2 regions of the Streptomyces sp. NPDC001980 genome follow, and region 1 is predicted to be linked to the other one. Evidence: riboswitches for the same ligand, from Rfam matches in the RefSeq annotation. Region 1 holds a riboswitch; the other holds the start of a gene.
What was found. A riboswitch is a leader RNA that binds a small molecule or an ion and turns the genes downstream of it on or off. The one in region 1 is predicted to bind ZMP and ZTP.
Positions count from the first base shown of each region.

Region 2: another riboswitch for ZMP and ZTP. It lies ahead of ABT137_RS33945 (glycine hydroxymethyltransferase); the one in region 1 lies ahead of ABT137_RS32525 (bifunctional 5,10-methylenetetrahydrofolate dehydrogenase/5,10-methenyltetrahydrofolate cyclohydrolase).

Region 1 is NZ_JBEOYD010000026.1:18,625-26,367, reverse strand. Features, by position in the region: gene ABT137_RS32555 (sulfite exporter TauE/SafE family protein) at 1-263, shown strand, start outside; gene ABT137_RS32550 (metal-sensitive transcriptional regulator) at 396-683, opposite strand; gene ABT137_RS32545 (rhodanese-like domain-containing protein) at 775-1,356, shown strand; gene ABT137_RS32540 (ABC transporter ATP-binding protein) at 1,436-3,202, shown strand; gene ABT137_RS32535 (hypothetical protein) at 3,260-3,556, opposite strand; gene ABT137_RS32530 (nuclear transport factor 2 family protein) at 3,730-4,095, shown strand; ZMP/ZTP riboswitch at 4,268-4,350, shown strand; gene ABT137_RS32525 (bifunctional 5,10-methylenetetrahydrofolate dehydrogenase/5,10-methenyltetrahydrofolate cyclohydrolase) at 4,370-5,257, shown strand; gene ABT137_RS32520 (CU044_5270 family protein) at 5,261-6,229, opposite strand; gene ABT137_RS32515 (RNA polymerase sigma factor) at 6,222-6,764, opposite strand; gene ctaD (aa3-type cytochrome oxidase subunit I) at 6,870-7,743, shown strand, end outside.
Region 2 is NZ_JBEOYD010000028.1:1,716-9,458, forward strand. Features, by position in the region: gene ABT137_RS33935 (glutathionylspermidine synthase family protein) at 1-910, shown strand, start outside; gene rocD (ornithine--oxo-acid transaminase) at 1,004-2,209, opposite strand; ZMP/ZTP riboswitch at 2,314-2,404, shown strand; gene ABT137_RS33945 (glycine hydroxymethyltransferase) at 2,437-3,891, shown strand; gene trpS (tryptophan--tRNA ligase) at 4,039-5,052, shown strand; gene ABT137_RS33955 (2'-5' RNA ligase family protein) at 5,183-5,761, shown strand; gene dprE2 (decaprenylphospho-beta-D-erythro-pentofuranosid-2-ulose 2-reductase) at 5,860-6,615, opposite strand; gene dprE1 (decaprenylphosphoryl-beta-D-ribose oxidase) at 6,641-7,743, opposite strand, start outside.

The DNA.
Region 1 (7,743 bases):
TCGTGGGGCTGCGGATGCGCGCGGCGATCGGCACGAGCCTGCTGGTCATCACGGTCAACTCGGTCACCGCGCTGGCGGCGCGCGCCGGTTCGGCGGCGGACGTCGACTGGTCGGCCGTGGGCCCCTTCGCCGGGGCCGCGATCCTCGGCGCCTGGGACGGCAAGCGGCTCGCGGCCCGGCTCTCCGCGGGCACCCTCCAGCGGCTCTTCGCCTGTGCGCTGCTCGCGGTGGCCGCGTTCATGCTGGCCGACGCGGTCGGCTGACGGGCTGAGCGCTCCGCTGGAAGCGCCGCGAACTGTCGTCTGCCGACTGCGGCGCCGTCATGGCTGGTCGCGCAGTTCCTCCCCCAGCCATCGGCCGGGGGGACCCCCAGCGCCCCTTCGGGGAGCTGCCGCTCAGGCCAGCGACAGGAACAGCTTCTCCAGCCGCGCCTTCATCTGCTCGGTCGTCTCACCGTCCGCCCCGTTCCGGCCGGGATCGGCGATGCACTGCTGGAGCCCGGTCGCGATGATCGCGAAGCCCGCCCGGTCCAGGGCGCGCGAGGCGGCGGCGAGCTGGGTGACCACGTCCTCGCAGTCGCGGCCCTCCTCGATCATCTTGATCACGCCGGAGATCTGCCCCTGCGCCCGGCGTAGCCGGTTCAGCACCGACTTGAGCTCGTCGCCCTCGAACTGAAGCTCCACGACCACCACTCCTCACATACCCGTAGGGGTATGTTACCCGCCCCTCGGGCGAACCCGTCGCTCATCACTGCAAGGAAGGATCGCACCCGCCATGACCCCTACTCCCCCGAACCCGGATCTCACCCCCGACCAGGTCCTCGCCCGTCTGCCGGAGCTGACCGTCGTCGACGTCCGCACACCCGGCGAGTACGCCGCCGGCCATGTGCCCGGCGCCCACAACATCCCCCTGGACGCCCTGCGCCGGGCCCTGCCCGCGCTCCGCGCCGCGGGCGGCGAGCTCCTCCTCGTGTGTGCCTCCGGCGCGCGGGCCGAGAACGCCCGGGTGGTCCTCGCCGAGCACGGCATCCCGGCGGCCACCCTCACCGGCGGCACGCGCGGCTGGGCCGAGCGCGGTCACGAACTGCACCGGCCGCGGGGCGAGTCCCGTGCGACCTGGGCCATGGAGCGCCAGGTACGGTTCACCGCCGGGTCGGCCGTGCTCGTGGGCCTGGGCCTCGGCCTGCTGCACCCGGCCTGGCTGCTGCTGTCGGCGGGGGTCGCGGGCGGCCTGGTGTTCTCGGCGCTCACCGACACCTGCGGGATGGCCGCGGTCCTGTCGAAGCTGCCTCACAACCGGCCGCGTCCGGCCGACCTCGACGCGACCCTGGCGAAGCTCGGTTCCGCCCGCGGCTGACCGGGCCCCGGTGCCGGGAGCGGCCGTCGTAGCCTGGGGGCGTCGGAGGGCGCCGCCCACCGCCCGGACGAGGAGCACCGTGACCGCCGCAGACGCAGTTCCGACGATCCCGAGGAAAGAGCCCGTGTTCCGGCTGCTCCTCTCCTACGTACGGCCGCACCGCTGGGCCCTGCTGGCCGGCGCGGCGCTCTCGCTGGTGACGGGTGCGACCGGGCTGCTGCTGCCGCTGGTGGCCCGGGGGTTGATCGACGACCTGTCCCACGACCGTTCCATCACGGGCAAGTTGCTCGCGATGGCGGGTCTGGTGGTCGCCAACGCCGGGGTGGGCGCGCTGGGTTCGTACGTCCTGCGGCGCACCGCGGAGTCGGTGGTGCTCGGGGCACGGCGCACTCTGTCGTCGTATCTGCTCAGGCTGCGGATCACCGCGGTGGACCGGACCGAACCCGGTGACCTGATGGCGCGGATCACCTCGGACACCACCCTGCTGCGCGAGGTCACCACGGACTCGCTGGTCGCGCTCGGCACCGGCGGACTCACCCTGGTCGCCACGGTGGTGATGATGGGGGTGGTCGATCCGGTGCTCCTTGCCGTCACCCTCGTCGTGATCGCCGCGGCGGGCACGGTGCTGGGCACGATCGTGCCGCGCATCAACCGGGCGAGCCGCCGGGCGCAGGACGCGGTCGGCGTGATGGGGGCCTCGCTGGAACGGGTGCTGGGCGCGCTGCGCACGGTGAAGGCGTCCGGCGCCGAACACCGGGAGGAACTCGCCCTGCACGAGGCCGCCGAGGAGTCCTGGCGGCAGAGCGTGCGGGCCGCCAAGTGGTCGGCCGCGGCGGGCAACACGGCGGGGCTCGCGATGCAGCTGGCGTTCATCACGGTGCTCGCGGTGGGCGGGGCGCGGGTGGCGACCGGCGCGATCGGCGTGGGCACGCTGGTGGCCTTCCTGCTCTACGTCTTCTATCTGATGCAGCCGATCCAGCAGGTCGTCGGCGCGATCACCCAGTACCAGACCGGCGCCGGCGCGCTCGCCCGGATCCAGGAGGCGCTGCGGCTGCCCGCCGAACCCCCCTCCCGCTCCGCCGAGTTGCCGTCCGCCGGCGCCGAACCGGCCGCCGTCGCCTTCACCGACGTACGCTTCCGCTACGCCGACGACCTGCCGTACGTCCACCACGGCGTCAGCTTCGACGTCCCCGCGCGGGGCATGACGGCGTTCGTCGGGCCGTCCGGCGCGGGCAAGACCACCGTCTTCTCGCTGATCGAGCGGTTCTACGACCCCGAGTCCGGCACGATCGCCGTCGACGGCCGTCCGGTCGCCGACTGGGACCTGCCGCTGCTGCGTTCGGCCATCGGGTACGTCGAGCAGGACGCGCCGGTGCTGTCGGGCACGCTGAAGGACAACCTGCTTCTTGGCAATCCGGAGGCGGACGAGGACGCGGTCGCGCGGGTGGTGAAGACGACCAGGCTCGACGGTCTGGTCGCCCGGCTGCCGCAGGGTCTTGAGACGCTGGTCGGCCATCGCGGGACCAAGCTGTCCGGCGGGGAGCGCCAACGGGTGGCGATCGCAAGGGCGTTGCTGCGCCGGCCCCGGCTGCTGCTCCTGGACGAGGCCACCTCGCAGCTGGACGCGGTCAACGAGGCGGCGCTCCGGGACACCGTCGCCGACGTGGCGCGGTCGACCACGGTCCTGGTGGTCGCGCACCGGCTGTCGACGGTGACCATGGCGGACCGGATCGTCGTCATGGACGCGGGCCGGGTCCGCGCGGTGGGCACACACCGGGAACTGGTGGCGGCGGACCCGCTGTACGCGGAGCTGGCGGCGACGCAGTTCCTGGCCTCGCAGCACTGAGAGCGGGCAACGAGGAGGGCCGCCCCTGCCGGGACGGCCCCTCGGTGTACGGCGCGGTCAGGCTTCGATGCCCGGCACCAGCCCCATGGCGGGCGCGGCCAGGTCGGTGACCTGGTGCAGTTCGCCGAGCTTGTGGACTCCGTTCAGCCCCTGCACCTGCTCCGAGACCTTCGGCATCTTGTCCCGGTACTCCGCGGGGATGTCGCTGCGGGTGACCGAGTCGAGCACGCCGAGCGCGGTGAGCTTCCCGGGGTGCTGCGCGCTCGCGTCGGCCGCAGTCGCCAGCGGCGCGGCGAGGCCGGTGACCCCGACGGCAAGGCCGACGGCGGCGACGATACGTCGTGTTGAGATCATGTCCTCAGCAACGGCTTCGGCGCCGGGCCGGACACGGGCAGCCGCTCCCCCTCACCCGCAAGGCGGAGCGCGCGGCCTGCGCTTGCCGAGCCCGGCGGGGCGGGGGACGCTCGATGTGAGGGGCTCGCGCGGCCCGCTCCGCATCGGGTCGCGGGCTCCCGCAGGAGGTCACCATGGGCACCGCGACGGGTTCCACGTTCGACACCGACACGCTGCGCCGGGCGATAGAGGGGAACACCGGGAACAGTCTTCTGGCGCTCTACGCGGACGACGCGGAGATCCGCATCATCGACCGCAACACCCAGCCCAGCCACCCCAAGGTCCTGCACGGCCGCCAGGACATCGCCGCGCTGCTGGACGACGTCTACAGCCGCGACATGACGCACACCCTGGACCAGTGCATCGTCCAGGGCGACCAGGCCGCCTTCAGCGAGTCCTGCGAGTACGGGGACGGGGTCCGGGTGCTCGCCGAGTCGATGATCACGCTGCGCGACGGCAAGATCGCCGAACAGATCATGATCCAGGCATGGGACGAGTAGTCGCAAGGACCGGGCGGGTCCAGGTCAGCTCACGGTTGACCTGGACCTTCTCGGCGCGGGCGGCACTGGGCCACGCCCGCCGCCCGCGGCCCCGCGCGTGCACCGCGCTGCTGCGGGCGCTCCTGCGGACCGCGCACTGCCACCGGAGACACCGAGCGACTCGGTTACCCTGAAGGCGGGCCGTGACTGGCGCTGAGGTGGAGCACCACCGGGGAGCGGTCCGCACTGTCGATGCCGTGCGCCTGGGCGATCAAGGTCGAACCAGCTCAGGAGTGTGCCGCATGACCCAGGCCCGCCTGGGGGCACCTCCCAGGCCCTTAAGGCACTGGGGGACGACGGAACCGCCGTCGCCCGCCGGACCGTCGAGGAGACCGCGAAGCGGGCCGCCGACCTCACCGCACGGACCGGTGTCACGCCGTGTCTGGCGACCGTGCTGGTCGGCGAGGACCCCGCCTCCGTCACCTACGTCCGGATGAAGCAGAACCGCAGCCGCAAGGCCGGCATCGCCTCCCGGCACGTGGCCCTGCCCGCCGCCACGACCACCGCTGAACTCGTCGCCGTACTGCGCGAGTTGTCGACCGACCCGGCCGTGCACGGCATCCTGCTCCAGCACCCGGTCGGCGAACACATCGACGAGCGGGCCGCGTTCGAGGCGATCGCGCCGGAGAAGGACGTGGACGGCGTGACCTTCGCGTCGTTCGCGGCGATGAGCTTCGGCCTGCCGGGCTTCGTCTCCTGCACCCCCGGCGGCATCCTGCGCCTGCTCGACGCGTACGACGTCGACCCGGCCGGGAAGCGGGCGGTGGTGGTCGGCCGCAGCGCGATCCTGGGCAAGCCGGCCGGCATGCTCCTGCTCGCCCGCGACGCCACCGTCACCTACTGCCACTCCCGCACCCGCGACCTGTCGGCGGTCGTCCGGGAGGCGGACATCGTGGTCGCCGCCGTCGGCCGGCCCCGGCTGATCCGGGGCCAGGACCTCAAGCCGGGCGCTGTCGTGCTCGACGCGGGCTACAACGAGGGCAACGTCGGTGACGTCGACTTCGACACCGCCGTCGAGCGGGCCTCGCTGATCACGTCGGTGCCGGGCGGGGTCGGCCCGATGACCATCGCCGTGCTGCTGGAGCAGACGGTGGCGGCGGCCGCCCGGCAGCTCGGGGTGTGAGGGTCAGCGCATCCAGGCGCGGTACTCCATGACGTCCCCGGCCCGCACCCCGTACGCGGGGTCGTCCCGGGTGAACGTGGTCTCCAGGCCGAGTACGGCACCGGTGGCCGGGTCCAGGATCAGCATCCGCCGTCCGCCGGTGCCCTCGTCGAGGACGTACGCCTGCCCGGTGCGGCCCAGCCGGTCGGTGACCTGGCCGGCGGGCCGTAGCCCCTTCGCGTCGGCGAGCAGGTCGGCCAGGGCCGCCGACTCGCGCGCCCCGAGCGTCCAGTTGTCCAGCAACTCCGCGGTGGCGTCGAGGAGTTCGGACGTGGTGAGGGTGCCGCTGTGGATCAGGTCGATGAGGTAGGCGCGCAGCTTCGCGGGGTCGTGCGGGGGTGTGGACAGGGGCGGGGCGTCGCCCCACATCGGCGGGAACGTCTGCCGGCTGAGCACATGGCCGTCCTCGACCCGGCCCGTGTCGGTCAGGACGGGCCGGCCCGCGTGGTCCGGGTCGGTCGCCACGACCACCTCGGTGTGCGTGCCGTCCGCCCGCCAGCGCACCACCCGCTCCTCGGGCAGCGTGACCGGCGGCCTGTCGTCGCTCATGGCCAGGCTCCAGGACTGCACATGAGTGCCCTGGCGCAGCGCCGGGGAGCCGTCCGTGGCGGCCACGGCGGCGAGTTCCGCGACCTCGGCGAGCGGGACAGCGGTGGAGTGGGCGCGGACGGTCAGCGGCCGGGGTGCGGCGACGGCCGGGGCGCCCGAGGGCCCGCCGAACAGCACGGTCAGCGTGGTGGCCGTCACGACGGCGGCCGCGGCCAGCCCCCACAGCAGGCGCGGCCGGGCCCAGGTCCGACGGCCGGAGTGGGTGTCGTGCAGCAGCCGGTCGAGGTGCCGTTCGGCGGTGTGGTCGAGAGGTCCGTCGCCGAAGTGGGGGCCGTCGGCGGGCGCCGGGTCGGCGGCGCGCAGCAGGTCGAGTTCGTCAGCCATGGCGGTGTTCCTCGGGAAGGGCCTCGGCGGCGGGCGGGCGCAGTCGGTCGATCTCGGCTCTGAGCCGGTGGCGGGCGCGGTGCAGCCGCATCGCCGCCGCGCGGCCGCCGCAGCCCAGGACGACCGCGATCTCGTCGGCCCCGAGCTCCTCCCACGCGGCCAGCCGCAGCACTTCCTGGTCGGCCGGGGACAGCCGGGCCAGCGCGTCGTGCACCCAGGCGCCGGGCCGCTCGCTGTCCGGGGCGGCCACGATGTGCCGCCCGTGCGCGGTCTGGTCGTTGCCCAGCCGGTCCAGCAGCCGGCGCCGGCGCCCGTACCCGCGTACCGCGTTGGCGAGGCAGTTGCGTGCCACGCCGTACAGCCAGGGCAGCGGGGCCGCCGGCAGGTCGGCGCGGCGGCGCCAGGCCACCGTGAACACCTCCGCCACCACTTCCTCCACCTCGCCGGTCCGCCCGTCCAGTCGCCGCGCGACATAGCGGCTGACCGCCCAGTAGTGCTCGCGATAGGCAGCGGCGAAGATCTCGTCGTTGCTCATGTCCCGTTCGTGTCCGGCACCTTCCCGATCGTCACACCCTTCTCCGTGACGCTCGTCGCATCCGTGAAGTGTGACCGGTGCGTACAGCCCGGACACAGGCGGGGCATGAGGAACCTCAAGTGGCTGACGACCACGGATCACAAGACGATCGGGACGCTGTACCTGGTCACGGCGTTCTCGTTCTTCTGCGTGGGCGGGGTGATGGCCCTGCTGATGCGCGCCGAGCTGGCCCGCCCGGGCCTGCAGATCATGTCGAACGAGCAGTTCAACCAGGCGTTCACGATGCACGGCACGATCATGCTGCTGATGTTCGCGACCCCCCTGTTCGCCGGTTTCGCGAACTGGATCATGCCGCTCCAGATCGGTGCCCCGGACGTGGCCTTCCCGCGCCTGAACATGCTGGCCTACTGGCTCTACCTGCTCGGCTCCACCATCGCGGTCGGCGGCTTCCTCACCCCCCAGGGGGCGGCGGACTTCGGCTGGTTCGCCTACGCCCCGCTCTCGGACGCGGTGCGCACCCCGGGGATCGGCGCCGACATGTGGATCATGGGCCTGGCGCTCTCCGGCTTCGGCACCATCCTCGGCGCGGTCAACTTCATCACCACGATCATCTGCATGCGCGCGCCGGGCATGACCATGTTCCGCATGCCGATCTTCGTCTGGAACGTCCTCCTGACGGCCCTGCTGGTCCTGCTCGCCTTCCCCGTCCTCGCCGCCGCGCTGCTCGCCCTTGAGGCGGACCGCAAGTTCGGCGCCCACGTCTTCGACGCGGCCAACGGCGGAGCACTGCTCTGGCAGCACCTGTTCTGGTTCTTCGGCCACCCGGAGGTCTACATCATCGCGCTGCCGTTCTTCGGCATCATCAGCGAGGTCGTCCCGGTCTTCTCGCGCAAGCCGATGTTCGGCTACCTGGGCCTGGTGGCGGCGACCATCTCGATCGCCGGCCTCTCGGTCACCGTCTGGGCCCACCACATGTACG
Region 2 (7,743 bases), on a different contig from region 1:
CTGGCACCGCCGCGCCGAACTCCCCTCCCTCTACGGCCGCTTCGACCTCCGCTACGACGGCACGGGCCCGGCGAAGCTCCTGGAGTACAACGCCGACACCCCCACCTCCCTGGTGGAGGCCGCGTCGGCGCAGTGGTTCTGGATGGAGGACCGCTTCCCGGGCGCCGACCAGTGGAACAGCCTCCACGAACGCCTGGTCGCCGCCTGGCGGAAACAGGCCCCCCTCCTCCCGCCCGGCGCCCCGCTGCACTTCGCCCACTCCAGTGCCGACGAACTCGGCGAGGACCTCATGACGGTCGCCTACCTCAAGGAGACGGCGGAACAGGCGGGCCTCGCCACCGACTGGATCTCCATGGAGGAGATCGGCTGGGACACCCTCACCGGCCGCTTCGTCGACAACCGGCTCCGGTTCATCCGGGCCTGCTTCAAGCTCTACCCGTGGGAGTGGCTCACCACCGACGCCTTCGCCGGTCACGTCCTCGACACCCTGGACAACGGCGGCGGCACCGGCACGACCATGTGGGTGGAGCCGGCCTGGAAGATGCTGCTCAGCAACAAGGCCCTGCTGGCGATCCTCTGGGAGCTGTACCCCGGCCACCCGAACCTCCTCCCGGCCTACGTCGACGGACCGAGAGAGCTCGCGACCGGCCGCGGATACGTCAGCAAGCCGCTGCTGGGCCGGGAGGGCGCGGGTGTCCTCGTCCACGCCCCGGGCGCCGAACCCGTCGCACGCGAAGAGCCCTGCTGCTACCAGGAGCTGGCCCCACTGCCCGACTTCGACGGCAACCACGTGGTGCTGGGCGCCTGGGTGGTGGGCGAGGAGGCGGCGGGCCTGGGCATCCGCGAGTCACAGGGCTTGGTGACGGACGACTACGCCCGCTTCTTGCCGCATGTGATCCTGCCGGCCTAGGGGCGCTGGGGGTACCCCCGGCCGAAGGCTGGGGGAGGAACTGCGCGACCAACCCCCACCGGCCCGCAGCCGACTACGCACCGGTCCGCCCCCCTACGCGCTCAGCACCCCCCACAACTGCTCCACCCCCCACTCCAGATCCTCCTCCGCCACCACCAGGGGCGGAGCCACCCGCACCGTCACCCCGTGCGTCTCCTTCACCAGCACCCCCCGCTCCATCAGCCGCTCCGCCACCGCCCGCCCCGACCCCACCCCCGGATCCACGTCCACCCCCGCCCACAGCCCCCGCCCCCGTACGGCCGTCACCCGTCCGCTCCCGGTCATCTCCGCCAGGCGCCGGTGCAGCAGTTCCCCCAGCTCGGCGGCCCGCTCCTGGAACTCCCCGGTCCGCAGCATCGCGATCACCTCAAGAGCCACCGCGCAGGCCAGCGGATTGCCCCCGAAGGTCGACCCGTGCTCCCCGGGCCGGAACACCCCGAGCACCTCGGCGTTCGCCACCACCGCCGACACCGGCAGCACCCCGCCGCCCAGCGCCTTCCCGAGGACGTACACATCCGGTACGACCCCCTCGTGCTCGCACGCGAACGTGCGCCCGGTCCGCCCCAGCCCCGACTGGATCTCGTCCGCGACGAACAGCACTCCCCGTTCCCGGGTCAGCTCCCGCACCCCGGCCAGATAGCCCTCCGGCGGCACGACGACCCCCGACTCGCCCTGGATCGGCTCCAGCAGCACCGCGACCGTGTTCTCGGTCACCGCGCCCCGCATCGCGGTCAGGTCGCCGTACGGCACGATCTCGAACCCCGGGGTGTACGGCCCGTAGTCCGCCCGTGCCTCCGGATCCGTGGAGAAGCTGATCACGGTCGTCGTACGGCCGTGGAAGTTCCCGCCCGCCACCACGACCTTCGCCATCTCGGCCGGCACGCCCTTGACCCGGTAACCCCACTTCCGGGCGGTCTTCACCGCCGTCTCCACGGCCTCCACGCCCGTGTTCATCGGCAGCACCATCTCCATCCCGCACAGCTCGGCCAGCTGGGTGCAGAACGCGGCGAACCGGTCGTGGTGGAACGCCCTCGACGTCAGCGTCACCCGCTCCAGTTGGGCCTTCGCCGCCGCGACCAGGCGCGGATGGCCGTGCCCGAAGTTCAGCGCCGAGTATCCGGCCAGGAAGTCCAGGTACCGGCGCCCCTCGACGTCCGTCATCCAGGCCCCGTCGGCCGTCGCGATCACCACCGGCAGCGGGTCGTAGTTGTGCGCGCTGTGCGCGTCGGCGGCGGCGACGAGGGCTTCCGTAGTGGTCACGGCGACTCCAGGGAACGCGGCGGGATTGCCCCCTTTCCTACCCTCTGCCCCTGCCCGACTGGTGGACGCCACGGCCCTCGGGCCCGGCGTGCCCGGTAATGTGATCCGCGGGCCGTGACTGGCGCGCTGGGATGGGACCGACCATCGGGGAGCGGCCCGCGTCGTGACCGAGTGCCGTGCGCCTGGGCCGAACCGTGAATGCCGAACGCCATGTCCGGAGGTCCCGAATGTCCGACAAGTCCGCGCCCCTGTCCACCGAGTCCACCGCGTACCGCGCAGCCCTCGATGTGATCCGCGGGATCGAGCCGCGGGTCGCCGACGCCATCGGCCAGGAGCTCGCCGACCAGCGCGAGATGCTCAAGCTGATCGCCTCCGAGAACTACGCCTCCCCGGCCACCCTGCTCGCGATGGGCAACTGGTTCAGCGACAAGTACGCCGAGGGCACTGTCGGCCGCCGCTTCTACGCCGGCTGCCGCAACGTCGACACGGTCGAGGCGCTCGCCGCCGAGCACGCCCGCGAGCTGTTCGGCGCGCGGCACGCCTACGTCCAGCCGCACTCCGGCATCGACGCCAACCTGGTCGCCTTCTGGGCCGTCCTCGCCGACCGCGTCGAGGTCCCCTTCCTCCAGAAGACCGGCGCCCGCCAGGTCAACGACCTCTCCGAGGCCGACTGGGCCGAGCTGCGCCAGGCCTTCGGCAACCAGCGGATGCTCGGCATGTCCCTGGACGCCGGCGGCCACCTCACCCACGGCTTCCGCCCGAACATCTCCGGCAAGATGTTCGACCAGCGCTCCTACGGCACCGACCCGGCCACCGGCCTGATCGACTACGACGCGCTGCGCGCCCAGGCCCGCGACTTCAAGCCGCTGATCATCGTCGCCGGCTACTCCGCGTACCCCCGGCTGGTGAACTTCCGGATCATGCGGGAGATCGCCGACGAGGTCGGCGCGACCCTCATGGTCGACATGGCCCACTTCGCCGGCCTGGTCGCCGGCAAGGTCCTGACCGGCGACTTCGACCCGGTCCCGCACGCCCAGATCGTGACCACGACCACCCACAAGTCGCTGCGCGGCCCGCGCGGCGGCATGGTCCTGTGCGACGACTCCCTCAAGGACCAGGTCGACCGAGGCTGCCCGATGGTCCTCGGCGGCCCGCTCCCGCACGTCATGGCCGCCAAGGCCGTCGCCCTCGCCGAGGCCCGGCAGCCCTCCTTCCAGGACTACGCCCAGCGCATCGTCGACAACTCGCGCGCGCTGGCCAAGGGCCTGATGCGCCGGGGCGCCACCCTGGTCACCGGCGGCACCGACAACCACCTCAACCTGATCGACGTCGAGACGTCGTACGGCCTCACCGGCCGCCAGGCCGAGTCGGCCCTCCTCGACTCCGGCATCGTCACCAACCGCAACGCGATCCCCGCCGACCCGAACGGTGCCTGGTACACCTCCGGCATCCGCATCGGCACCCCGGCGCTCACCACCCGTGGCCTCGGTACGGCCGAGATGGACGAGGTCGCGGGCCTGATCGACCGCGTCCTGACGGCGACCGAGCCGGGCACGACGAAGTCGGGCGCGCCGAGCAAGGCCTCCCACGTCCTGGACGAGAAGGTGTCGACGGAGATCGCCCAGCGCGCGACGGACCTGGTCGCGGGCTTCCCGCTGTACCCGGAGATCGACCTCGGCTGATCGACACCGGTCAGGGGCAGCGCCCCTGAAAGGGGCGCTGGGGGTACCCCCGGCCGAAGGCTGGGGGAGGAACTGCGCGACCAGCCCCCACGGTCCGCAGTTCCCCACGCACCGAATCCACCCGAGCTCTCTGAGAGAATGGTGAACATGGCCTCAGATCGACCTCGCGTGCTCTCCGGCATCCAGCCCACCGCCGGCTCGTTCCACCTGGGCAACTACCTCGGCGCCGTCCGCCAGTGGGTAGCCCTCCAGGAGACCCACGACGCCTTCTACATGGTCGTCGACCTGCACGCGATCACGGTCCCGCAGGACCCCGCCGACCTGCGCGCCAACACCCGGCTCGCCACCGCCCAGCTGCTCGCGGCCGGCCTGGACCCGGACCGCTGCACCCTCTTCGTGCAGAGCCACGTCCCCGAGCACGCCCAGCTCGCCTGGGTCATGAACTGCCTCACCGGCTTCGGCGAGGCCAGCCGGATGACCCAGTTCAAGGACAAGGCGGCCAAGCAGGGCACGGACCGCGCGAGCGTCGGCCTGTTCACCTACCCCATCCTCCAGGTCGCCGACATCCTGCTCTACCAGGCCCACGAGGTCCCCGTCGGCGAGGACCAGCGCCAGCACGTCGAGCTCACCCGCGACCTCGCCGAGCGCTTCAACGGCCGGTTCGGCGAGACCTTCACCATCCCGAAGCCGTACATCCTCAAGGAGACGGCGAAGATCTACGACCTCCAGGACCCGTCGATCAAGATGAGCAAGTCGGCGTCCACGCCGAAGGGCCTCATCAACCTCCTCGACGACCCGAAGGCGACCGCGAAGAAGGTCAAGAGCGCGGTCACCGACACGGACACCGTGATCCGCTACGACGCCGAGCACAAGCCGGGCGTCTCCAACCTGCTCACCATCTACTCCACCCTCACCGGCAAGTCGATCGCCGATCTTGAGCAGGAGTACGAGGGCAAGATGTACGGCGCGCTCAAGACGGACCTCGCCGACATCATGGTCGACTTCGTCACCCCGTTCCGGGAGCGCACCCAGCAGTACCTGGACGACTCGGAGACCCTCGACTCGATCCTCGCCAAGGGCGCGGAGAAGGCCCGCGCGGTCGCCGCCGAGACCCTGGCCCAGGCCTACGACAGGGTCGGTTTCCTGCCCGCCAAGCACTGAGCGAGACGAAGCGCTGCACATCACTTCGGCCACGGCTGCCCGGGAGGCGGCCGTGGCCGTACAGTCGATAGCCGGACGCCCGGGTACGAACCCGACATGCGTCCGCCCACCACGACCGACGGGAGATGACGTGGGGACCGTAACGATCGGCGTGTCGATCGCGGTCCCGGAGCCTCACGGCAGCCTGCTCCAGGAGCGGCGCGCGGGCTTCGGCGACGCCGCGGCCCACGGCATCCCCACCCACGTCACGCTGTTGCCTCCGGCGGAGATCGCCGAGGGGGAGCTGGCCGCGGTTAAGGCACACCTCAGCGAGGTCGCCGCGGCGGGGCGGCCCTTCCCGATGCGGCTCTGCGGTACGGGTACGTTCCGGCCGCTGTCGCCGGTGGTCTATGTCAGGGTCGTCCAGGGGGCTGAGGACTGTGCCTGGCTCCAGGCACGGGTGCGGGACGAGTCGGGGCCGCTCGCCAGGGAACTGCAGTTCCCGTACCACCCGCATGTGACCGTCGCCCACGGGATCGACGAGGCCGCCATGGACCGGGCGTTCGCCGAACTTGCGGACTACGAGGCCGAGTGGCCTTGTACGGGGTTCGCGTTGTACGAGCAGGGGGCGGACGGGGTGTGGCGGAAGCTGCATGAGTACGCCTTCGGGGGCTCTGTCGTGCCTCCTCAGGTGGGGCATGTGGAGCGGGGGACCATCGCAAGTCGGTAGCCTGCGGGCCGGTGGGGGCTGGTCGCGCAGTTCCTCCCCCAGCCTTCGGCCGGGGGTACCCCCAGCGCCCCTGAAGGGGCGCGTCCCAGTGGCCGGCATTAAATCGGCAACCTCCGGAAGACTGAACGCGGCGCGTGCCGCAGCGCCGACATCACCACCCTCAGAGCCCCCGGCACCCACACCACCTCCGAGCGCCTGCGCAGGCCGATCTCGATCGCCGTGGCCACCGCCTCCGGGGTCGTGGCGAGCGGTGCTTCCTCCAGGCCCCTCGTCATCTTCGTCCGGACGAACCCCGGCCGTACGACCATCACGTGCACGCCCGTCCCGTGCAGCGCGTCGCCGAGGCCCTGGGCGAAGGCGTCCAGGCCCGCCTTGCTGGAGCCGTAGATGAAGTTGGAGCGGCGGGCGCGTTCACCGGCGACCGAGGAGAGGACGACCAGGGAGCCGTGGCCCTGGGACTGCAGGGCCCGTGCGGCGACCAGGCCCGCCGAGACGGCGCCCGTGTAGTTGGTCTGGGCGACGCGTACGGCGTTCACCGGTTCGCGTTCGTCGGTCGCCTGGTCGCCGAGGATGCCGAAGGCGAGCAGGACCAGGTCGACGTCGCCGTTGGCGAAGACCTTGCCGAGGGCCGTCTCGTGGGACTCGGGGTCGAGCGCGTCGAAGGGGACGGTGTGGACGTCGGGGCCGAGGGCGCGCAGCTGTCCGGCGGCCTGTTCGAGGGCGGGGGAGGGGCGGCCCGCCAGCCAGACCGTGCGGGTGCGGCGGGCGATCAGCCGGCGCGCGGTGGCCAGCGCGATCTCCGACGTACCGCCGAGGACGAGCAGGGACTGGGGCATTCCGAAGGCGTCCTTCACTGCAACTCCTGGGGCTAGAGGAGGACTAGAGACCGAGACGGCGGGACAGGTCGGACACGAAGACCCCGCGTGGGTCCAGCTCCGCGCGCAGGGCGCGGAAGTCGGCGAGCCGCGGGTACATCGCGGCGAGCAGGTCGGGACGGAGCCGGGCGTCCTTGGCGAGATAGACGCGGCCGCCGGCGCCCGCGACCTCCTCGTCCAGTTCGTCGAGGAACGTGCCGAGGCCGGGCAGCCCGGCGGGGAGGTCGAGGGCGAGGGTCCAGCCGGGCACCGGGAAGGAGAGCCAACCGGGGTCGGCCTCGCCGAAGCGCTTGAGGACGGCCAGGAAGGACGGGCAGCGGCGCTCGGAGATGCGGGCGACGATCCGGCGCAGGGCGGCCTCCTGGCCGTGTCCGACGACGAACTGGTACTGGACGAAGCCGGCCCGGCCGTAGACGCGGTTCCAGTGCGGGACGCCGTCCAGGGGGTGGAAGAACGCGGAGATGGGCTGGAGTTGGCCGACCCGGGCGCGGGGGGCCTTGCGGTACCAGAGTTCGTTGAAGAGGCCGACGGTGGTGCGGCCCAGGAGGCCGTCGGGGACGTAGGCGGGGGCGGGTGGCAGCTCGCGGGGGCGGAAGGCCAGCGGGGCGCGCCCGGCGCGGGTGTTCCCGGCGAGTGCCTCCCTGGGCGCGTGGTCGCCGCGGGTGAGCACCGCGCGCCCGGTCGCCGCCCCGCGCGCGAGCAGGTCGATCCAGGCGACCGAGTAGCGGTAGCGGTGGTCGGTCCCGGTCAGGCGGGCCATCAGGTCGTCGAGGTCGGCGGCGCGTTCGGTGTCGACGGACATGTACGACGTCTCGACGGGGAGGAGGCGGACGGTCGCCGTGAGGATCACTCCGGTCAGACCCATGCCGCCGGCCGTCGCGTCGAACAGCGGCGTGCCGCGGCTCACCGTGCGGACCTGGCCGTCCGCGGTGAGGAGTTCGAAGGACAGCACGTGACGGGAGAACGATCCCGAGACATGGTGGTTCTTGCCGTGGATGTCGGCGCCGATCGCGCCGCCCACCGTCACCTGGCGGGTCCCGGGGGTCACCGGGACGAACCAGCCGAGCGGCAGCAGCACCTCCATCAGGCGGTGCAACGAGACCCCGG